DNA from 3 places in the Variovorax sp. P1_H2 genome. Region 2 is predicted to be linked to each of the others. Evidence: predicted binding sites of a transcription regulator. Region 2 holds the regulator's gene; each other region holds the start of a gene.

Region 1 (5,783 bases), on a different contig from region 2:
TGCGGTAGTGCTCGGGCATCCAGTCCTTGGCCTCGATGAAGCCGCCTTCGTCGATGCGGGCGTCGAAGCGCTGCTCGAGCTGCATCTCCTCGGCGGAGCGCACCGGCTTCTTGCCGTCTCCGGGCTCCTTGCCCATCGTGTCCATCGCTTGCGTGTACATGGTGTCTGTCCTTTCAGCCGGTGCTTATCGGGGGCGGGAATCGACCACGCGCTTCGCCTTGCCGGTGAGCGTGCGTTCGATCGAATCGGGAGCCAGCACCTCCACCTGCGTGGAGATGCCGACCAGGGTCTTGATGCGCTGCTGCAGCCACTGCGTGATCTCGCGCCGCTCGGCGTCGTCGGTGGCCGACACCGCCTGCGGCTGCAGCTCGCACTGCACCTGCACGGTGTCGAGCAGGCCGTCGCGGCTGACGTTGATGCGGTACTGGCCCGAGAGCTTGGCGTGCTGCAGCACGATCTCCTCGATCTGGGTCGGGAAGACGTTGACGCCGCGGATGATCAGCATGTCGTCGGAGCGGCCGACGATCTTGCCCATGCGGCGGAACGAACGGGCCGTGGGCGGCAGCAGGCGCGTGAGGTCGCGCGTGCGGTAGCGGATGATCGGCAGCGCTTCCTTGGTGAGCGAGGTGAAGACCAGCTCGCCCTCCTTGCCGTCGGGCAGCACCTCGCCGGTCTCGGGGTCGACGATCTCGGGATAGAAGTGGTCTTCCCAGATCACCGGGCCGTCCTTGGTCTCGATGCATTCGCTGGCCACGCCCGGGCCCATCACTTCCGACAGGCCGTAGATGTCGACCGCGTCGATGCCGGCCTTGCCTTCGATCTCGCGCCGCATGGCCTCGGTCCAGGGCTCGGCGCCGAAGATGCCGACCTTGAGCGAGCACTCGCGCGGGTCCTGGCCCTGGCGCACGAACTCCTCGATGATCACCTGCATGTAGCTCGGCGTGACCATGATCAGGTCGGGCCGGAAGTCGCGGATCAGCTGCACCTGCTTCTCGGTCTGGCCGCCCGACATCGGGATCACGGTGCAGCCGGCGCGCTCGGCGCCGTAGTGGGCACCGAGGCCACCGGTGAACAGGCCGTAGCCATAGGCCACGTGCACGATGTCGCCGCGGCGGCCACCGGCCGCGCGGATCGAGCGCGCCACCAGGTCGGCCCAGTGGTTGATGTCCTGCAGCGTGTAGCCCACCACGGTCGGCTTGCCGGTGGTGCCCGAGGACGCATGGATGCGCGCGACCTGCTGGCGCGGCACCGCGAACATGCCGAAGGGGTAGTTGTCGCGCAGGTCCTTCTTGGCCGTGAACGGGAACTTCGACAGGTCGCTCAGCTGCTTCAGGTCCGACGGGTGCACGCCCTTGGCCTCGAAGGCCTGGCGGTAGTGCGGCACGTTGTCGTAGGCATGGTGCAGGGTCCAGCGCAGGCGCTGCAGCTGCAGGGCTTCGATCTGGTCGCGGCTGGCGGTCTCGATGGCGTCGAGGTCGCCGGGTGCGGGTTGCTTGACGGGCATGGGTGTCTCCAGTTCAGTCAGTTGAGGACAGAGCAAAAACGCTGCGCAGTTTCTTGATCTGTCCCGCAAGGTCTCAGTAAGCCACCGCCGGCTTGCCCTTGATGGTGTAGGAGCGGCCGCGGAACATCGCGATCCGCTCGCCGCGCTGGTTGGTGATCTCGCTGTCGTAGACGCCGGTGCGTCCGGCCTTCGACAGCTCGACGCTGCGGGCCGTGAGCACGTCGCCCTCGCGTGCCGGCGCCATCAGGTCGATCGAGAAGCCCGAGGCCACGGTGAGCTCGTTGTAGGAGTTGCAGGCGTAGGCGAAGGCGGTGTCGGCCAGGGCGGCGAGGAAACCGCCGTGGCAGGTGGCGTGGCCGTTGAGCATGTTGGCGCGCACGGTCATCGTGACCGTAGCCTGGCCGGGCGCGACCTCGGTCACGTCGATGCCCAGGCCTCGGACCGCGGGGTCATTGGCGTACATGCGCTCGCGCACCAGGTCGGCGGTCTGCTGCGGGGTCGCTTCGGTGGCGGTATGGGGCATGTGAGGGTCTCAGCGATCGGTGAAGACGGGCGCGCGCTTGGCGCCGAAGGCGGCCACGCCCTCGAGATAGTCATGGGCGCTGCCGAGTTGCGCCTGCACCGCGGCCTCGGCGTCGAGCGCCTGGTCGAGGGTCAGGTGCTGGGCGCCGTCGATCGCGGCGCGGGTCGCGGCCAGGGCCTTCACGGGCATCGCGGCGAGGCGCTGCGCGAGCCTGGCGGTCTCCTCGGCCAGGTCCGCGTCGGCTACGCACTTCCAGATCAGGCCGATGCGCTCGGCCTCGGCGGCCGGCAGCTTGTCGCCCAGCATGGCCAGGGCCAGCGCGCGGGCGCGGCCGACGATGCGCGGCAACAGCCAGGTGCCGCCGGTATCGGGCACCAGCCCGATCTTGGCGAAGGCCTGGATGAAGCTGGCCGATTGGCCGGCCAGCACGAAGTCGCAGTTCAACGCCAGGTTGGCGCCCGCGCCGGCCGCCACGCCGTTGACCGCAGCGATCACCGGCACCGGCATCGAACGCAGCCGCTGCACCAGGGGCTTGTAGAGCAGCTCGATGGTGCGGCCCAGGTCCTTGGGCGGTTCGCCGGGCGCCGAGGGCGCGACCATCGGGTCGGCCAGGTCCTGGCCGGCGCAGAAGCCGCGGCCGGCCCCGGTGAGCACCACGCAGCGCACCTCGGCATTCGCCGCGGCGGCGTCGAGCGCCTGGCGCAGCGCCTGGTGCATGGCTTCGGTGAAGCTGTTGAGCGCGGCGGGCCGGTTCAGCGTCAGCGTCAGGACCGGGCCCTGCTGCGCGGCAAGCACGAGTGTGTCGGACAAGCTGTGTCTCCTGTCTTGGGTTTTGGCGTAGGCGGGGTCTTGACCGGTATCAAAAGTATCATTGACCGACCGGTCGGTTAATCATAGGATCGGAAAAAGCTTGACGCAAGTCAAAGCTGCCAAGGGATTACCCTGATCCCGGCTTCCATCCAGAAACAACGGAGATTGCCTTGCCTTGTTATTCCATCGAAGGGGTGGTGCCGGTCGTCGATCCGAGCGCCTATGTGCATCCGACCGCGGTGCTGATCGGCGACGTGATCGTCGGGCCGGACTGCTACGTGGGGCCCTGCGCCGTGCTGCGCGGGGATTTCGGTCGCATCGTGCTCGAGCGCGGCGCCAACGTGCAGGACACCTGCGTGCTGCACGGCTTTCCGGCCCAGGACACGGTGGTCGGCGAGAACGGCCACATCGGCCACGGCGCCGTGCTGCACAGCTGCACCGTGAGGCGCGACGCCCTGGTCGGCATGAACGCGGTCGTGATGGACGAGGCCGAGATCGGCGAGGCCGCGATCGTCGCCGCCTGCGCCTTCGTGCCGGCGGGCCGGAAGATCCCCGCCCGTTCGCTCGCCGCCGGCATGCCGGCCAAGGTGCTGCGCGAACTCAGCGACCAGGAAGTGGCGTGGAAGCTCGAGGGCACCCGGACCTACCAGGCGCTGACGCTGCGCAGCCTGGCGAGCATGCAGGAAGTGGCCGCGCTGACGGCGGTCGAGGCCGGCCGGCCGCGGCTCGATGCGCCGGACGTGCGGCCGCTGATCGCGACCAAGCGGGGTTGATCAGGCCTTGCGCGCCAGGTCCCGCTCGCTCTCCACCGCGAAATAGAACCATTCGGTCCCCGGCAGCGCCTCGGCGTTCGGGAACACGATGAAGCCATCGCGCTCGGCGTGCAGGACGCTGCCGTCCTCGCGCAAGCCGATCGGCTCGCCGCGCGCCACGCGGTCGAAGGTGGCCCACTCGCGCACGAACTGGTCCTCCTCGTGCAGCCGGTCGGTGACGCTGACCAGCCGCAGCAGCTCGGGCGAAACCGGCGGCGGCGCGGCCGGGTCGGGCTCGATCATCCCCAGCAGCCGCAGCGCCGACAGAATGGCCCGGTACGCGACCTCCGGCGCGGCCGGGTCCTCGTGCTGCCCGCATTCGAGCGTCACGCCGTAGCCGCCGCGGCTGCGCATGTACTCGTTGGTGCCCCAGCCGAAGGCCAGCGCGGCCTCGTCGGCGGCCTGTCCGCGCTGCGCCAGGCCGGCGGCATAGATGTCGAGCCAGCCCTCGACCACCCGCGGCGTGCCCAGGTGCAAGGCCAGCTGTCCTTCCTCGAAGGCGCGCGCGAAGGGTTCGAGCGTGCCCTGGTTGTCGCGCGGCCCGATCATCGCGAAGGCCTCGCCCTCGCTCTGGAAGGAATGCAGGTCGAGCAGCACCTCGTGCCGGTCCAGCAGCGGGCACAGCAGATCGGTGATGCGGGCCTCGTAGTCGGCCGGCTCGGCGTCCGGCGCGGTCGGCCGGAACAGGCGGTTGAGGTTGCGCTCGCCTTCGCGCCGCAGCCGCCGCCGCGCCAGCGGATTGGCCACCGGCACCAGGCTGAGCTGGCCGCGCAACAGCTGAAGCGATCCGGCATCGAGCCCGGCCACGATGCGCTCGATGCCAGCGGTGCCGCAGGTCTCGTCGCCGTGCACGCCGCCCAGCACGATCAGGCGCGGCCCGGGTTGCAGGGTCGCGTACCCATGGATGCGAAGAAAGTCGTGAGGCGCGGTCATTTCGCCGCTCATCCTACAGTGCGGTCTGGTCGACACCGGCAAGGGTCCGGCGACCGACCGGGCCTACGACGACAAGCTCAGGCCTTGACGGTGGTGGCCAGTTGCTCGCGCATCGCCCTCACCACGCTCCCATAGTCCGCGGCGTTGAAGATCGCGCTGCCGGCCACGAAGGTGTCGGCACCTGCGCTGGCCACGCGCGCGATGTTGTCGGCCTTGATGCCGCCATCGACTTCCAACCGGATGTCGCGGCCGGTCTGGTCGATGCGCTTGCGCGCGAGTTCGATCTTGCGCAGAGCCGAATCGATGAAGCTCTGGCCGCCGAAGCCCGGGTTCACGCTCATGATCAGGATCAGGTCGATGTCGTCGATCGCCCAGTCGAGCGCCTCCAGGCCCAGGCCCGGGTTGAACACCAGCCCGGCCTTGCAGCCGGCCGCCTTGATCGCCTGGATGCTGCGGTGCGTGTGCGGCGATGCGTCCGGATGGAAGCTGATGTAGTCGGCACCGGCCTGCGCGAAGGCCGCCGCCAGCGCATCGACCGGCTGGATCATCAGGTGGACGTCGATCGGCACCGGCTGGCCGTCGGGTGTCTTGGCATGCGGCTTGAGGGCCTGGCAGACCATCGGCCCGAAGGTCAGGTTCGGCACGTAGTGGTTGTCCATCACGTCGAAATGGATCCAGTCGGCACCGGCGGCGACCACGTCGCGCACTTCGTCGCCAAGGCGTGCGAAATCGGCCGAGAGGATGGAGGGGGCGATTCTGAAGGGGCTGCTCATGGGCCCGGATTGTCGCAGCAGGGGAAAACCCCGTACACGGGCCGGCGCCGGGCCGCCTCGAGGTGGCCTGCGGCCCGATGTACCATCGTCTCGATGTCGCGTCTCCTCCCCATCAGCATCCAGGTCGAGCCCCGCTACCTGCCAGACCAGTCCTCGCCCGAGGACCGGGTGCATACCTTCGCCTATGCCGTGACGGTGACCAACCATGGCAAGGTGGCGGCACAACTGATCGCGCGCCACTGGGTCTTCGCCGACGCCTCCGGCCACACGCAGGAGGTCGACGGCCTCGGCGTGATCGGCCAGCAGCCCCTGCTGGCGGCAGGGGAATCCTTCCGCTACACCAGCGGCTGCCGGTTGCAGGCGCCCAGCGGTACCATGCACGGCAGCTTTTTCTTCGTCACCGAGCGCGGCGAACGCTTCGACGTTCC
Region 2 (5,783 bases):
CTGAAGCTGTCGCGTGCCCTGGGCTTCGTGCGCGCGCGCAGCGAGGAAGAATCGTCCGACGTGTTCCACGTGGTCATGAATCTGGACCCGCCCGCGTCCGGCGCCTGAGGCGCCGCGAAGAAGGCGAAGCTCAGCGGCACCAGATCTCGATCTGCTGCGCGAGATCCATCCGGAGCGCCTGCAGGGCCACCGCGGCGAGCAACACGCCCGCCAGACGCGTGCCCCACTGCTGCGACATCCGGCCGGCCCCCGAACGCAGACGCTCGAACAGCCACGGCGCCAGCAGCAGCGACACGGCACTGCCAGCCGCGAACAACGCCATGACGGCCGCGCCCTCGAGCACGCCGTTGCTCAGGGCCGCCAGCATCAGCGCCGAGTACAGGAGGCCGCAGGGCATCGCGACCCACAATGCACCGGCCGCCAGCACGCCGAAGGGGCTGCGGGTCATGGGCCGCAGCCGTGCCGCGGCCCATCGTCCGAAGCGATGCGCCCACGCCGGTTGCCGGCCCGAGGCGGCGAGCAGAAGGCCCCAGGCGAACACGAAGACATGCAGCAGCATCCAGGCCGGGCGCAGCGCGCTCAGCTGCCCGCCCGCCAGGGCCAGGCCCTGCACCATGGCGGCAGCCACCGCCCCGGCAGCCGCATAGCCCGCCACGCGCCCGGCGTGAAACAGCATCCCCGCTGGCAGCGAACGGGCCGAGGGCTCCAGCACGGCAGCGCCGCCGCCGACCGGTGCACGCACCAGGCGGACCACGCCCGCGCAGGCGGCGCCGCACATCGCGACGCAGTGCGGGCCGCCCACCAGCCCCATCACCAGCGCGGAGGCCAGCAGCGCCGCCTGCATGGCTCAGTTGTCCATGTCGCTGCGCGCCACCCACAGCGCATGAAACCGACGCAGCCCAATGCCAGGGATACCGCGGAACCGGCTTTGCCGGGCCGCTGGTATCGCCCCCTCGAGGGGGGCGCCGCAGGCGCTATCGGGGGTGGGCTTCACTTCAGACGATGCGCGAGAAGCGCGTCCGGTTGCGGTCGGCCTGCAGGTAGCGGTCGAACACCATGGCGATCGCGCGCACGAAGAACCAGCCGAGCGGCGTGACCTCGATGTGGCGGTCGCTCAGCAGCACCAGCCCCTGCGCCTCGAGCGGCTCGAGCGCTTCGAGTTCGGCGGCGAAGCACTGCGCAAAATCGACCAGGTGCGCCGCACCGATGGTTTCGAAGTCGACCCGCCCCTGGCACATGATCGCCATGATCACGGACCGCCGCAGCACGTCGTCGCGCGTCAGTGCCAGGCCGCGCACCACCGGCAGCCGCCCCTGGTCGAGCAGGTCGTAGTACTCCTCGAGCGTCTTGGCGTTCTGGCTGTAGGTGGCGCCGATGCGGCCGATCGCCGACACGCCGAGGGCCACCAGGTCGCAATCCGGCTGCGTGCTGTAGCCCTGGAAGTTGCGGTGCAGCCGACCCTGCCGCTTGGCCACGGCCAAGGCGTCGCCGGGCAGCGCGAAATGGTCCATGCCGATGTAGACATAGCCGGCCGCGGTGAGCGCGGCGATCGAGCGCGACAGCATCTCGACCTTGGTCGCCGCGTCGGGCAGGGTTTCGGTGGCGATGCGGCGCTGCGCCTTGAAGCGCTCGGGCAGGTGGGCGTAGGCGTAGAGCGCAATGCGATCGGGCCGCAGCGCGCAGACCTGGGCCAGCGTGCGGTCGAAGGACGCGGCGCTCTGACGCGGCAACCCGTAGATCAGGTCGACGTTGACCGAATCGAATTCCAGCCCGCGGGCGGTGGCCATCAGGTCGAAGACCTGTTCGGCGGGCTGGATCCGGTGCACCGCCTTCTGCACGTCGGGGTCGAAGTCCTGGACGCCGAAGCTGAGCCGGTTGAAGCCCAGCGCGGCCAGCGTCACGAGGCGCTCGCGGTCGACGGTGCGCGGGTCGATCTCGATCGAATGCTCGCCGTCGGGCGACAGCGTGAAGGCATCGCGGAGCATGGCCATGAGCTGGCGCAGGCAGGCATCGTCGAGGAAGGTGGGCGTGCCGCCGCCGAGGTGGAGCTGGCGCACGACGGCACCGCGGCCGAGCTTCTCGACCTGCAGCGAGATCTCTCGGGCCAGGTAGTCCAGGTACTCGCGGCCCTTGCTCTTGTGCTTGGTCACGATCTTGTTGCAAGCGCAGTAGTAGCAGAGCGATTCGCAGAACGGGATGTGCACATACAGCGACAGCGCCCGGGCGCTGGCGCCGGCCCCGCCGCGCTGCTCGAGCGTCTGCGCATAGTCCTCGGCCGTGAAGGCGTCGACGAAGCGGTCCGCGGTCGGATAGGAGGTGTAGCGCGGCCCTGGGACGTCGAATTGCTGCAGCACGGCCGGCGTGGGCACCGGGACGGACGGCATAAGAACGGGAGCGGAGGCAATGAGCATCGCGGACGGCGGCAAGGGCTTTGGTGTGTCACTATGCCGCTGTCGCGACCCGCAAACCTTGACCTGGGTCAAGCATCCGGCCCAGCCCCCATCGGACAATCCGCCCATGACCTCGACTGCATCAATGAAACCAGAAAATATCAAGGTCGCCTGTTCCAACTGCAACCTGCGCGAACTGTGCATGCCGGTGGGCCTGGCGCCCGGTGAGCTGCAGCGCATCGACGATATCGTCGCCACGCGACGCAAGGTCAAGCGGCGCGAGACCCTGTTCCGCAACGGCGAGCCCTTCACCTCGCTCTATGCGATCCGCACCGGCGTCTTCAAGACCCGGGTCACGAGCGAGGACGGGCGCGACCAGGTCACGGGTTTCCAGATGGCCGGCGAGATCATCGGGCTGGACGGCATCGTCAACGACCAGCACACCTGCGACGCCGTGGCGCTGGAGGATTCCGAGGTCTGCGTGATGCCCTTCGACCGCATCGAGGAGCTGTCGCGCGAAGTGACGGCGCTGCAGCGCCATGTGCACCAGATCATGAGCCGCGAGATCGTCCGCGAGCACGGCGTGATGCTGCTGCTCGGCAGCATGCGGGCCGAGGAGCGGCTGGCGGCCTTCCTGCTGAACCTGGTGCAGCGGCTGCATGCGCGCGGCTTCTCGCGCTCCGAGCTGGTGCTGCGCATGACCCGCGAGGAGATCGGCAGCTATCTCGGGCTCAAGCTCGAGACCGTCAGCCGGACGCTGTCGAAGTTCGCGGCCGACGCCATCGTCGAGGTCGAGCAGCGCAACGTGCGCATCCTCGACCCCGAAGCACTCCGGCACATCGTCAATCCGCCAGGTTGTTGATCTCCCGCGCCGAGCGGGTCAGCATCAGGGTCAGCGCGCCCGACGCCACGGCCAGCAGCCAGAAGGCGAAGAAGCCGACCGTGTAGACGGCCTGCCGCGAGGCCCCGAGCGCCTCGCCGCGCCAGTGCAGGTCACCCGGATCGACCAGTGCGAACACCAGCACCTCGAGTGCGCAAGCCAGCAGGAAGGCCGGCCAGAGAATCCACATCCAGCGCTGCGCCCGCATGGCCTCAGCGCCTCGGGCCCGGCACGTCAGCGCCCGGCGTCACTGCGTGGTTGCGACCGGCCACCGCCGGCATCAGCTTCTTGTCGGGCAGCGTGCGGTTGATTTCCACGCCCTTGCGGTAGTAGTCCTCGTCGACCACCGGATCGGGCGTGCGCAGGGCCAGCCACAGCGTGGCGAAACTCGCGATCACCACCACGCCCGGCCCGCCGATCACCATCCACACCAGCGGAAAGCGGTACCAGGGCGGACAGGGGCGGCTCGCGTCGTTCTCGTCGGTCATCATCGTCTCCTAGGAAACCAGGGGGTTCATCGCGGGACCAGGAACACGGCCTTCTCGGACACGCTGCCCAGGCCGCCTTCCGCACGGACATCGAAGTGCACCTTGTGCGAACCGGCCGGTGCCGCGCCGTAGGGCAGCTGCAGCCGGACCGCCACCCAGCGCGACTGCGCCGGCGCGACCTCGACCACGGATTCCGAGGACACGTGCAGCCCTTCGAGGCCGCTCGCCTCGATCCGGTAGCGCTGCACCTGCTCGGTGGCATTCATGATCTGCAGGCGATAGACATTCTCGAGCTGGCCGCCCTCGACGATGCGCGCCAGCGACGCGCGATCGCGCACCACGTCGACCTTGAGCGGCGTGCGCGTCACCAGGCTGGCAAGCAGGCCGATGCTCAAGGCGGCCAGGATCGTGGTGTAGATCAGCACCCGCGGCCGCAGCACGCGGCGCAGCACCTGCTGCGGCGTCCAGCGTCCGGCCATGCCGTTCTGGGTGGCATAGCGGATCAGGTCGCGCGGGGTCTCCATCTTGTCCATGACGATGTTGCAGGCGTCCACGCAGAGGCCGCAGCCGATGCATTCGTACTGCAGGCCCTGGCGGATGTCGATCCCCGTCGGACAGACCTGCACGCACAGCTTGCAGTCGATGCAGTGGCCGAGTGCCGGCGCCGTCGCTGGCCGCGCCTTGGACGGCACGCCGCGCGGTTCTCCGCGCGCGGCGTCATAGCTGACGATCAGCGTGTCGCGGTCGAACATCGCGCTCTGGAAGCGCGCGTAGGGGCACATGTACTTGCACACCTGCTCGCGCATGAAGCCGGCGTTGCCGTAGGTCGCGAAGCCGTAGAACAACACCCAGAAGATTTCCCAGGAGCCCATGCGGGTCTGCAGGAACTCCATGGCCAGCTCGCGGATCGGCGTGAAGTAGCCGACGAAGGTGAAGCCGGTCCAGAGCCCGATCGAGATCCAGACCACATGCTTGAACCACTTCTTGACCAGCTTCTCGGTCGAGAAGTCGCCGCTGTCGAGTCGCATCCGCGCGATCCGGCTGCCTTCGATCTTCTCCTCGACCCACATGAAGATCTCGGTGTAGACGGTCTGCGGGCAGGCATAGCCGCACCACAGGCGGCCCGCCACCGCGGTGAACAGGAACAGCGACAGGGCCGAGATCACCAGCAGCCCGGTCAGGTAGATCAGGTCCTGGGGATAGAGCACCAGCCCGAACAGGAAGAAGCGCCGGGCGCCGAGGTCGAACAGCACGGCCTGGCGCTGGCCCCACGCCAGCCACGGCAGTCCGTAGAACACGATCTGCGTCGCGAACACCAGCGCCCAGCGCCAGCGAGCGAAATAGCCGCTGACGCTGCGCGGATAGATCTTCTTGTGGGCCGCGTAGAGGCCGACGCTCTCCTCGGCCGGCGCGATCGGGATCACGGTGCGCGGCTTCTGTGGCGTCGGTTCGGTCATGGAAGCGCTCATGGGGGAACTCAGGCCATCGGCTTCATTGCGTCGCGGCGGCCGGCTTGTTGGACAGGCCCCAGACGTAGGCGGTCAGCACATGGATCTGCGCCTCGGTCAGGCGGCCCTGCTGCGCCGGCATCTGATTGGTCTTGCCGCCATTGATCATCGCGATGATCGCCTCCTGTCCGTAGCCGTGCAGCCAGATCTTGTCGGCCAGGTTTGGCGCACCCAGCGCAGGGTTGCCGACGCCGCCGATGCCGTGGCAGGCTGCGCAGGCCGAGAACTTGCTCTTCCCGAGTCCGGCGCGCACCGAGTCGTGCGGGCTGCCCGACAGGCTCAGCACGTAGTTGGCGAGGTTCTTGACGTCCTCGGCCGATCCGACCGCCTCGGCCATCGGCGGCATCACGCCGACGCGGCCAAGCGCGATGGTCTCGTGGATCTTCTCGGGCGTGCCGCCGTGCAGCCAGTCGCCATCGGTCAGGTTCGGAAAGCCCTTGCTGCCGCGCGCATCCGAGCCGTGGCACTGTGCACAGTTGTTGAGGAACAGGCGCTCGCCGATCGCCAAGGCGCCGGG
Region 3 (5,783 bases), on a different contig from region 2:
GCCGGCCCGCGCCGGGGCTGATCGAGAAGACGCTGCGCAACCTGCGCGAGGTGCGGCCCACGCTGTTGTTCAACGTGCCGCGCGGCTTCGACATGCTGCTGCCCTTCCTCGAGGCCGACGCGGCGCTGGCCGCCGAAGTGACGTCGCGGCTGCGGCTGGCCTTCTATGCCGCGGCGGCCCTGGCGCCCTCGACCTGGCAGCGGCTCGAGGCGGTTGCCCGGTGCGCACGCCCCGACAGGCCGCTGTGGCTCACCACGTCATGGGGCGCGACCGAAACCTCGCCGGCCATCACCTCGGCGCACTGGCGCCTCGACGGCGCCGGCTGCATCGGCGCACCGCTGCCGGGGCTGGAGCTGAAGTTCGTGCCGAACGGCGACAAGCTCGAGATGCGGGTCAAGGGCGTGTCGGTGTTCCCGGGCTACCGCAACGCGCCGCGCGAGACCTCCGAGGCCTTCGACGACGAAGGCTACTACCGCATCGGCGATGCCGGCTTCCTCGCGGATCGCGAACGGCCCGAGCGCGGCGTGATGTTCCACGGCCGCGTGGCCGAGGACTTCAAGCTCGCGAGCGGCACCTGGGTCTCGGTGGGCACGCTGCGCGTCGAGCTGGTTTCGCGGCTCGCGCCGCTGGTGCAGGACATCGTGGTCACCGGCCACGACCGCCACGAGATCGGCCTGCTGGTCTTCGCCGGCCCGCGGGCCGCGACCGCGCCGCGCGACACCCTGCACGCCGCCCTGTTGCGCGTGATGCGCGAGCTGCGCGATGCCGGAGCCGGCTCCTCGCAATGCCCGGTGCGGGCGCTGGTGCTCGACGCACCGCCCGACATCGACGCCGGAGAGATCACCGACAAGGGCTACATCAACCAGCGTGCGGTGCTCGCGCGGCGCGCCGCGGCGGTCGAGCGCCTGCACGCGGACGCGCACGACCCGGAGGTCGTCCGGCTGGCGTGACGGCGTCGCCGGGGGTGCGGCGCGCACGACCGCGCGCGCCAAGCTACCCCAGCGGCTCCAGCACCATGAGCCCCGCCGCCGTGTTCGAGATCGGGATGTGGTAGTTGGAATGCACCTCGCGCACCTTCTCGGGCAAGGCGCCGCGCGCGACCATCCAGTTGAGCAGCTCCACGCCCTGGGTGCCCGCCAGCTGCACCAGCTCGACGGTCGAGAAGCGGGTGGCCCAGGCCGGGTCGGAGCGCATGCTCTCCATGAACTTCAGGTCGAAGTCCTTGTTGATGAAGCCGGCACGCTCGCCATCGAGCTGGTGCGACAGCCCGCCCGTGCCCATCACGACCACGCGCTCGTCGCCAGGCCACGCCGCCACCGCGCGCGCGATCGCCTGGCCCAGCCGCAAGCAGCGGGCCGCGGACGGCAACGGCGCCTGCACCGTGTTGACGGACACCGGCAGCACGCGCACCGGCCATTTCATGTCGGGCCAGCACAGCGCCATCGGCAGCATGGCGGCATGGTCGAGCATCATCTCCTGGCACGTGGTGAGGTCGAAGTCCTCGGCGACCAGCGACTCGATCAAGCGCCAGGACAGCACCGGATCGCCCTTCAGCGGCGGCAGGCTGGGAATGCCCCAACCTTCATCTCCGTTGGGATATTCCGGGGCCGCGCCGATCGCGAAGGTCGGCATCTTGTCGAGGAAGAAGTTCAGTCCATGGTCGTTCGAGACCAGCACGACGACGTCGGGCCGGACCTTCGCGAGCCAGTCGCGCACCGGCGGGAAGCCATCGAAGAACGGCTTCCAGTACGGATCGTTCTGCAGGCCTTTCTCGATCGCCCGGCCGATCGCCGGCACGTGGGAGGTGGTGATGCCGCCAACGATTCTTGCCATGGCTCAACCCCTCGCGGCCAGCAGCCTGGCCTTGAATTCGTCCTTCGTCATGCCGGTCTGCTGGGCCCCGATGTCCTGCATGTCGAGACCGAAGATGCCGGCGAACTTGGCGAGGTAGTAGGCGTTGCCGCCGGCCTCGATCAGCTGCAGCACGTTGCGCTTGCGGATCGCCTCGCGCTGCTCGGGGTTCAGCCCGTAGGCCGCGCAGTAGGCATCCTCGTCCGCGACGAAGGCGGCCCGGTTGGCGGCCTGGTTGAACGAGTAGCACATCTTGTTGAGCGCATAGCCCTTGCGGGCCTGTTCGCCGTCGAAGAGGGTGGTTCCCGGTATGGGCTGCCTTGGATTGGCTGTTGGCAAGAAAGTCTCCTTGGTGGTTGTGCGTAGCGCCTTGATCCGAATCAACTTTCGCGCGACATGTCGTTGCCGGCGCGATGGGTTCAGTATCAACTCGGGGGCATCGCCCGATCAACGCACGGATACTCATTCCAGCCATGAGCCGATTCGATCATTTGGACCTCGACGGCCACTTGCTGCAACTGCTGCTGGCGGTGCTCGAAGAAGGCTCGGTCACGCGTGCGGCGCAGCGCCTGGGCGTCACCCAGTCGGCCGTCAGCCATCTGCTCGACAAGCTGCGCGCCATCGTCGGCGATCCCCTGTTCGTGAAGTCCGGGCGCGGCATCGTGGCCACCGCGCATGCGCATGCGCTGGCATCCCGCGCACGCGTCATGCTCGACGAGCTGCGCAGCTTCGGCAATGCCGCCGGCTTCGATCCGGCCACGCTCGTCGCCACGGTGACGATTGCCGCCAACGACCTGCAGCGCGACCTGCTGCTGCCCGCGCTGCTGCGGCATGTTCGACGACAGGCGCCGGGCTTCGCGCTGCGCGTGATCTCCTCCGGCGCGCCGACGGCCGAGATGCTGCGCGACGAACATTGCCAGCTCGTGATCACGCCGCGCCCGCCGTGCGCCAGCGACGTGCTGCAGAAGCGCCTGTTCGAGGACCAGTACCGGGTCTTCTACGATGCCAGCCAGCGAGAGCCGCCACACACCCGGGACGAGTATCTGGCCGCCGAACATGTGACGGTGCTGTACGAGCCGCGGCGCCGGCTCGACATCGATGAGGTGCTGGCCGAACGCGGTGTGCAGCGACGCTTCGTGGTCCAGCTGCCGAGCTTCGCGGGCATCGGTCCATTCCTGCTGGGCGGCGTTTCGATCGCCACGCTGCCCAGCCTGCTGCACGCCCATCTGCTGCGCGACCTCGACATGGCGCCGGTGCCCGTGGCGTGTCCGTCGATGCCGATGTACATGGTCTGGCACCTGCGCCACCAGGCCGATCCGATCCACCGCTGGCTGCGCGAGCAGCTCGAGAGGGTGGTGGAGCCGGCACTGGCCGCTGCAACCATCGCCACCCCTGCCTAGGACGCCTATGCCAGGCTCGCGGCCGCGTTCGACAGGTGGCCGTTGGTGCGCGCGTAGTGCAGCGCCTGGGTCCGGCTGTTGACGCCGATGCGGCGGTACAGGCGCCACATGTGGACCTTGACCGTGTCCTCGCTGATCGCCAGCCGCTCGGCCATCTCGCGATTTCCGAGTCCCTCGGCGATCAGCTGCACCAGCTGGACCTGGCGCGGGGTCAGTCGGGTGCCGCTCTCGGGCTCCGCAGAGGATGCGACGTCCTTGTCCTCGCCGGTCTTCAGCACGCTCTTGAGCCCCCTGATCAGGCCGGCGGCATCCGAGGCCTTCTCGATATAGATATCGGCGCCGGCCGAAAGGCACAGCGCTTCCATGTCGGCGGCGGGCAGCGCGGAGTAGACCGCGATCGGCACCTCGGGGTGCTCGCGCCGTGCCGCCTGCACGCCAGCGCAGCCCTTGGTGTCGGGCAGGTTCAGGTCGAGGCAGATCAGGTCGGCGGCGCCATTGCGCTCGACCGCGCCGGCCAGCTTGTCGAGTCGATCGATCTCGACGATGCCGGCGGCCGGTTGCAGCCGCCGCAGCATCAACGCAATGGCGTCCCTCATCATCGGATGGTCGTCGACCACATAGAAGACGTTACGCGCTTTTCTCATTGCCAGAATCTTTCCGCCGCTCGACAGGTCACGGCGAAGCAGATCGCCGAAAGCGCTGAGATTAGTGGACGAAACAACCGCTGGGTCGCTTCTCGCGGCATCGCGATCGCGGCGAGCGCGACGAATGTCTCAATTTTCGGGATTCCGTCGGCTTCAGAAAGTGCGAAGGGTTGCCGAAATGCGGTGACTGCAACCAACCCACAGCGAGATAGAAATGTCCAGACTCATCGTCCTGACCCGCCACGGCAGCGTCCGGCAGGTCAACATCAAGGGGCCGATCACGACCATCGGCCGCGACCCGGCCTGCGGGGTTCACATCGACAGCCTCGGCGTCAGCCGCCATCACGCCGCGATCCACTGGACCGGCGACCGCTTCGTGCTGACCGACCTGGCCAGCCGCAACGGCACCTTCGTCAACAAGACGCGGATCCGCGAGCGGGCGCTGGCCAACGGCGACGCCATCAGCGCCGGGGACTGCCAGCTGCGCTTCCTCTACGAGAACCGGACGCTGCCCCACGACGAGGCACTGCGGCTGATCACGCTGTCCGACGACCTGATCGACATCGACGCGGTGCGCGAGCGCAGCGACTGGGGCGCCTTCTTCCGCCAGGGCAGCAGGGGAAGGCTCGTCGAGGCGCATCGAGGCGGCCGCGGCGAGCGGCGCGTATGAAGGCAAAAAAATGGCCCGCACGAAGCGGGCCGAATGATCTCTGGTGAGAAGATCCCTGGAGAACCAGCCTTGATATCGACAGCCCGACGGGAAACTTGAGGGCGGAACGCCGAGTTCGAGTTCGACGGCGAAGGCACGCAGGCGCCGATCGGTGAATTCGGCGAGATGCAGCGCGGGACCGGTTCGCAGCCTCAAGGTTTTCGGTTTGCTGCCGATATACCTCAGCGTTCCCCCTGCGTCCCACCTGGAATCACGATCATGTTTCTGAGCAATCTTTCGATAGGCAGGCGCCTGGCCCTCGTGCTGGGCGCCATCCTGGCCCTGTTCCTCGCCAGCAGCGTGTTCGCGGTGCTGAAGCTGCGCGACCTCGGCGTCGAGATCGAGGGCATGATGAACGACAGCGTCAAGACCGAGCGCGCCGGCTCCGACTGGCTGCGCTACACCAACTCGGGCGTGCAGCGCGCGGCAGCCATCGCCAAGAGCAGCGACCCGAGCCTGGTCGCCTACTTCGCGCCGGCCACCGCAGCGTCGATCAAGGAAACCAACGTGCTGCAGAAATTCATCGAGGGCCAGATGGTCAAGCCCGAGGAGCGGGCGCTGTTCCAGAAGGTCGGCGAACTGCGCAAGGAATATCTCGCCGCACGCGAGGAAGTCAGCAAGCTGAAGCTCGCGGGCGATCTCGAAGGCGCCAACCGTGTCTTCACGGCACGCTTCGAGCCCACCTCGGTCAACTACCTGGCCGGCGTCCAGCAGATGGTGGACGTGCAGCGCGCAGCCCTCGACGCCGCTGCGGAGCGGGCCCAGGGCATGCGCGCCCAGACCAGCACGCTGCTGATCGTCTGCAGCACGGTGTCGCTGGTGCTCGGCAGCCTGCTGGCCTGGGGCCTGTCGCGCAGCATCACGCTGCCGTTGCGCAAGGCCGAGGCCACGGCGCAGGCCATCGGCGCGATGGACCTCAGCGGGGCCGCGGAAACGAGCTATGCGAAGGACGAGACCGGCCTGCTGCTGCGCGCGATCGACGGCATGCGCACGGCGCTGCAGGCTTCGCTGCAGCAGGTGCACGGCGTGGTCGCGAACGTGTCGACGGCCAGCACGCAGATCGCCACCGGCAACCAGGACCTGTCCTCGCGCACCGAGCAGCAGGCCAGCTCGCTGGAAGAGACGGCAGCGTCGATGGAAGAGCTCACGTCGACGGTCAAGCAGAACGCCGACAACGCG

Evidence for each region. The regulator FNR, encoded in region 2, switches genes on or off when oxygen is low (the NO sensors DNR and NnrR bind a similar motif). The targets are predictions, from matches to a motif close to TTGATNNNNATCAA.
Region 1: the regulator FNR is predicted to act here: its motif matches at 2,938-2,951, upstream of AC1D2E_RS21075 (phenylacetic acid degradation protein PaaY).
Region 3: the regulator FNR is predicted to act here: its motif matches at 2,222-2,235, upstream of AC1D2E_RS07495 (protocatechuate 4,5-dioxygenase subunit alpha).

The regions. Positions count from the first base shown of each region.
Region 1 covers NZ_JBFUCJ010000065.1:28,504-34,286, forward strand. The annotation lists gene paaA (1,2-phenylacetyl-CoA epoxidase subunit PaaA) at 1-160, opposite strand, end outside; gene paaK (phenylacetate--CoA ligase PaaK) at 185-1,504, opposite strand; gene paaI (hydroxyphenylacetyl-CoA thioesterase PaaI) at 1,578-2,027, opposite strand; gene AC1D2E_RS21070 (enoyl-CoA hydratase-related protein) at 2,037-2,837, opposite strand; gene AC1D2E_RS21075 (phenylacetic acid degradation protein PaaY) at 3,008-3,610, shown strand; gene AC1D2E_RS21080 (succinylglutamate desuccinylase/aspartoacylase family protein) at 3,611-4,582, opposite strand; gene rpe (ribulose-phosphate 3-epimerase) at 4,660-5,355, opposite strand; gene apaG (Co2+/Mg2+ efflux protein ApaG) at 5,449-5,783, shown strand, end outside.
Region 2 covers NZ_JBFUCJ010000021.1:25,755-31,537, forward strand. The annotation lists gene AC1D2E_RS10180 (bifunctional acetate--CoA ligase family protein/GNAT family N-acetyltransferase) at 1-108, shown strand, start outside; gene AC1D2E_RS10185 (sulfite exporter TauE/SafE family protein) at 131-844, opposite strand; gene hemN (oxygen-independent coproporphyrinogen III oxidase) at 996-2,384, opposite strand; gene fnr (fumarate/nitrate reduction transcriptional regulator Fnr) at 2,536-3,252, shown strand; gene AC1D2E_RS10200 (hypothetical protein) at 3,233-3,478, opposite strand; gene AC1D2E_RS10205 (FixH family protein) at 3,483-3,761, opposite strand; gene ccoG (cytochrome c oxidase accessory protein CcoG) at 3,785-5,227, opposite strand; gene ccoP (cytochrome-c oxidase, cbb3-type subunit III) at 5,250-5,783, opposite strand, start outside.
Region 3 covers NZ_JBFUCJ010000014.1:145-5,927, reverse strand. The annotation lists gene AC1D2E_RS07505 (feruloyl-CoA synthase) at 1-950, shown strand, start outside; gene AC1D2E_RS07500 (class III extradiol dioxygenase family protein) at 994-1,833, opposite strand; gene AC1D2E_RS07495 (protocatechuate 4,5-dioxygenase subunit alpha) at 1,837-2,190, opposite strand; gene AC1D2E_RS07490 (LysR family transcriptional regulator) at 2,325-3,251, shown strand; gene AC1D2E_RS07485 (LuxR C-terminal-related transcriptional regulator) at 3,257-3,895, opposite strand; gene AC1D2E_RS07480 (FHA domain-containing protein) at 4,110-4,565, shown strand; partial or broken gene AC1D2E_RS07475 (methyl-accepting chemotaxis protein) at 4,824-5,783, shown strand, end outside.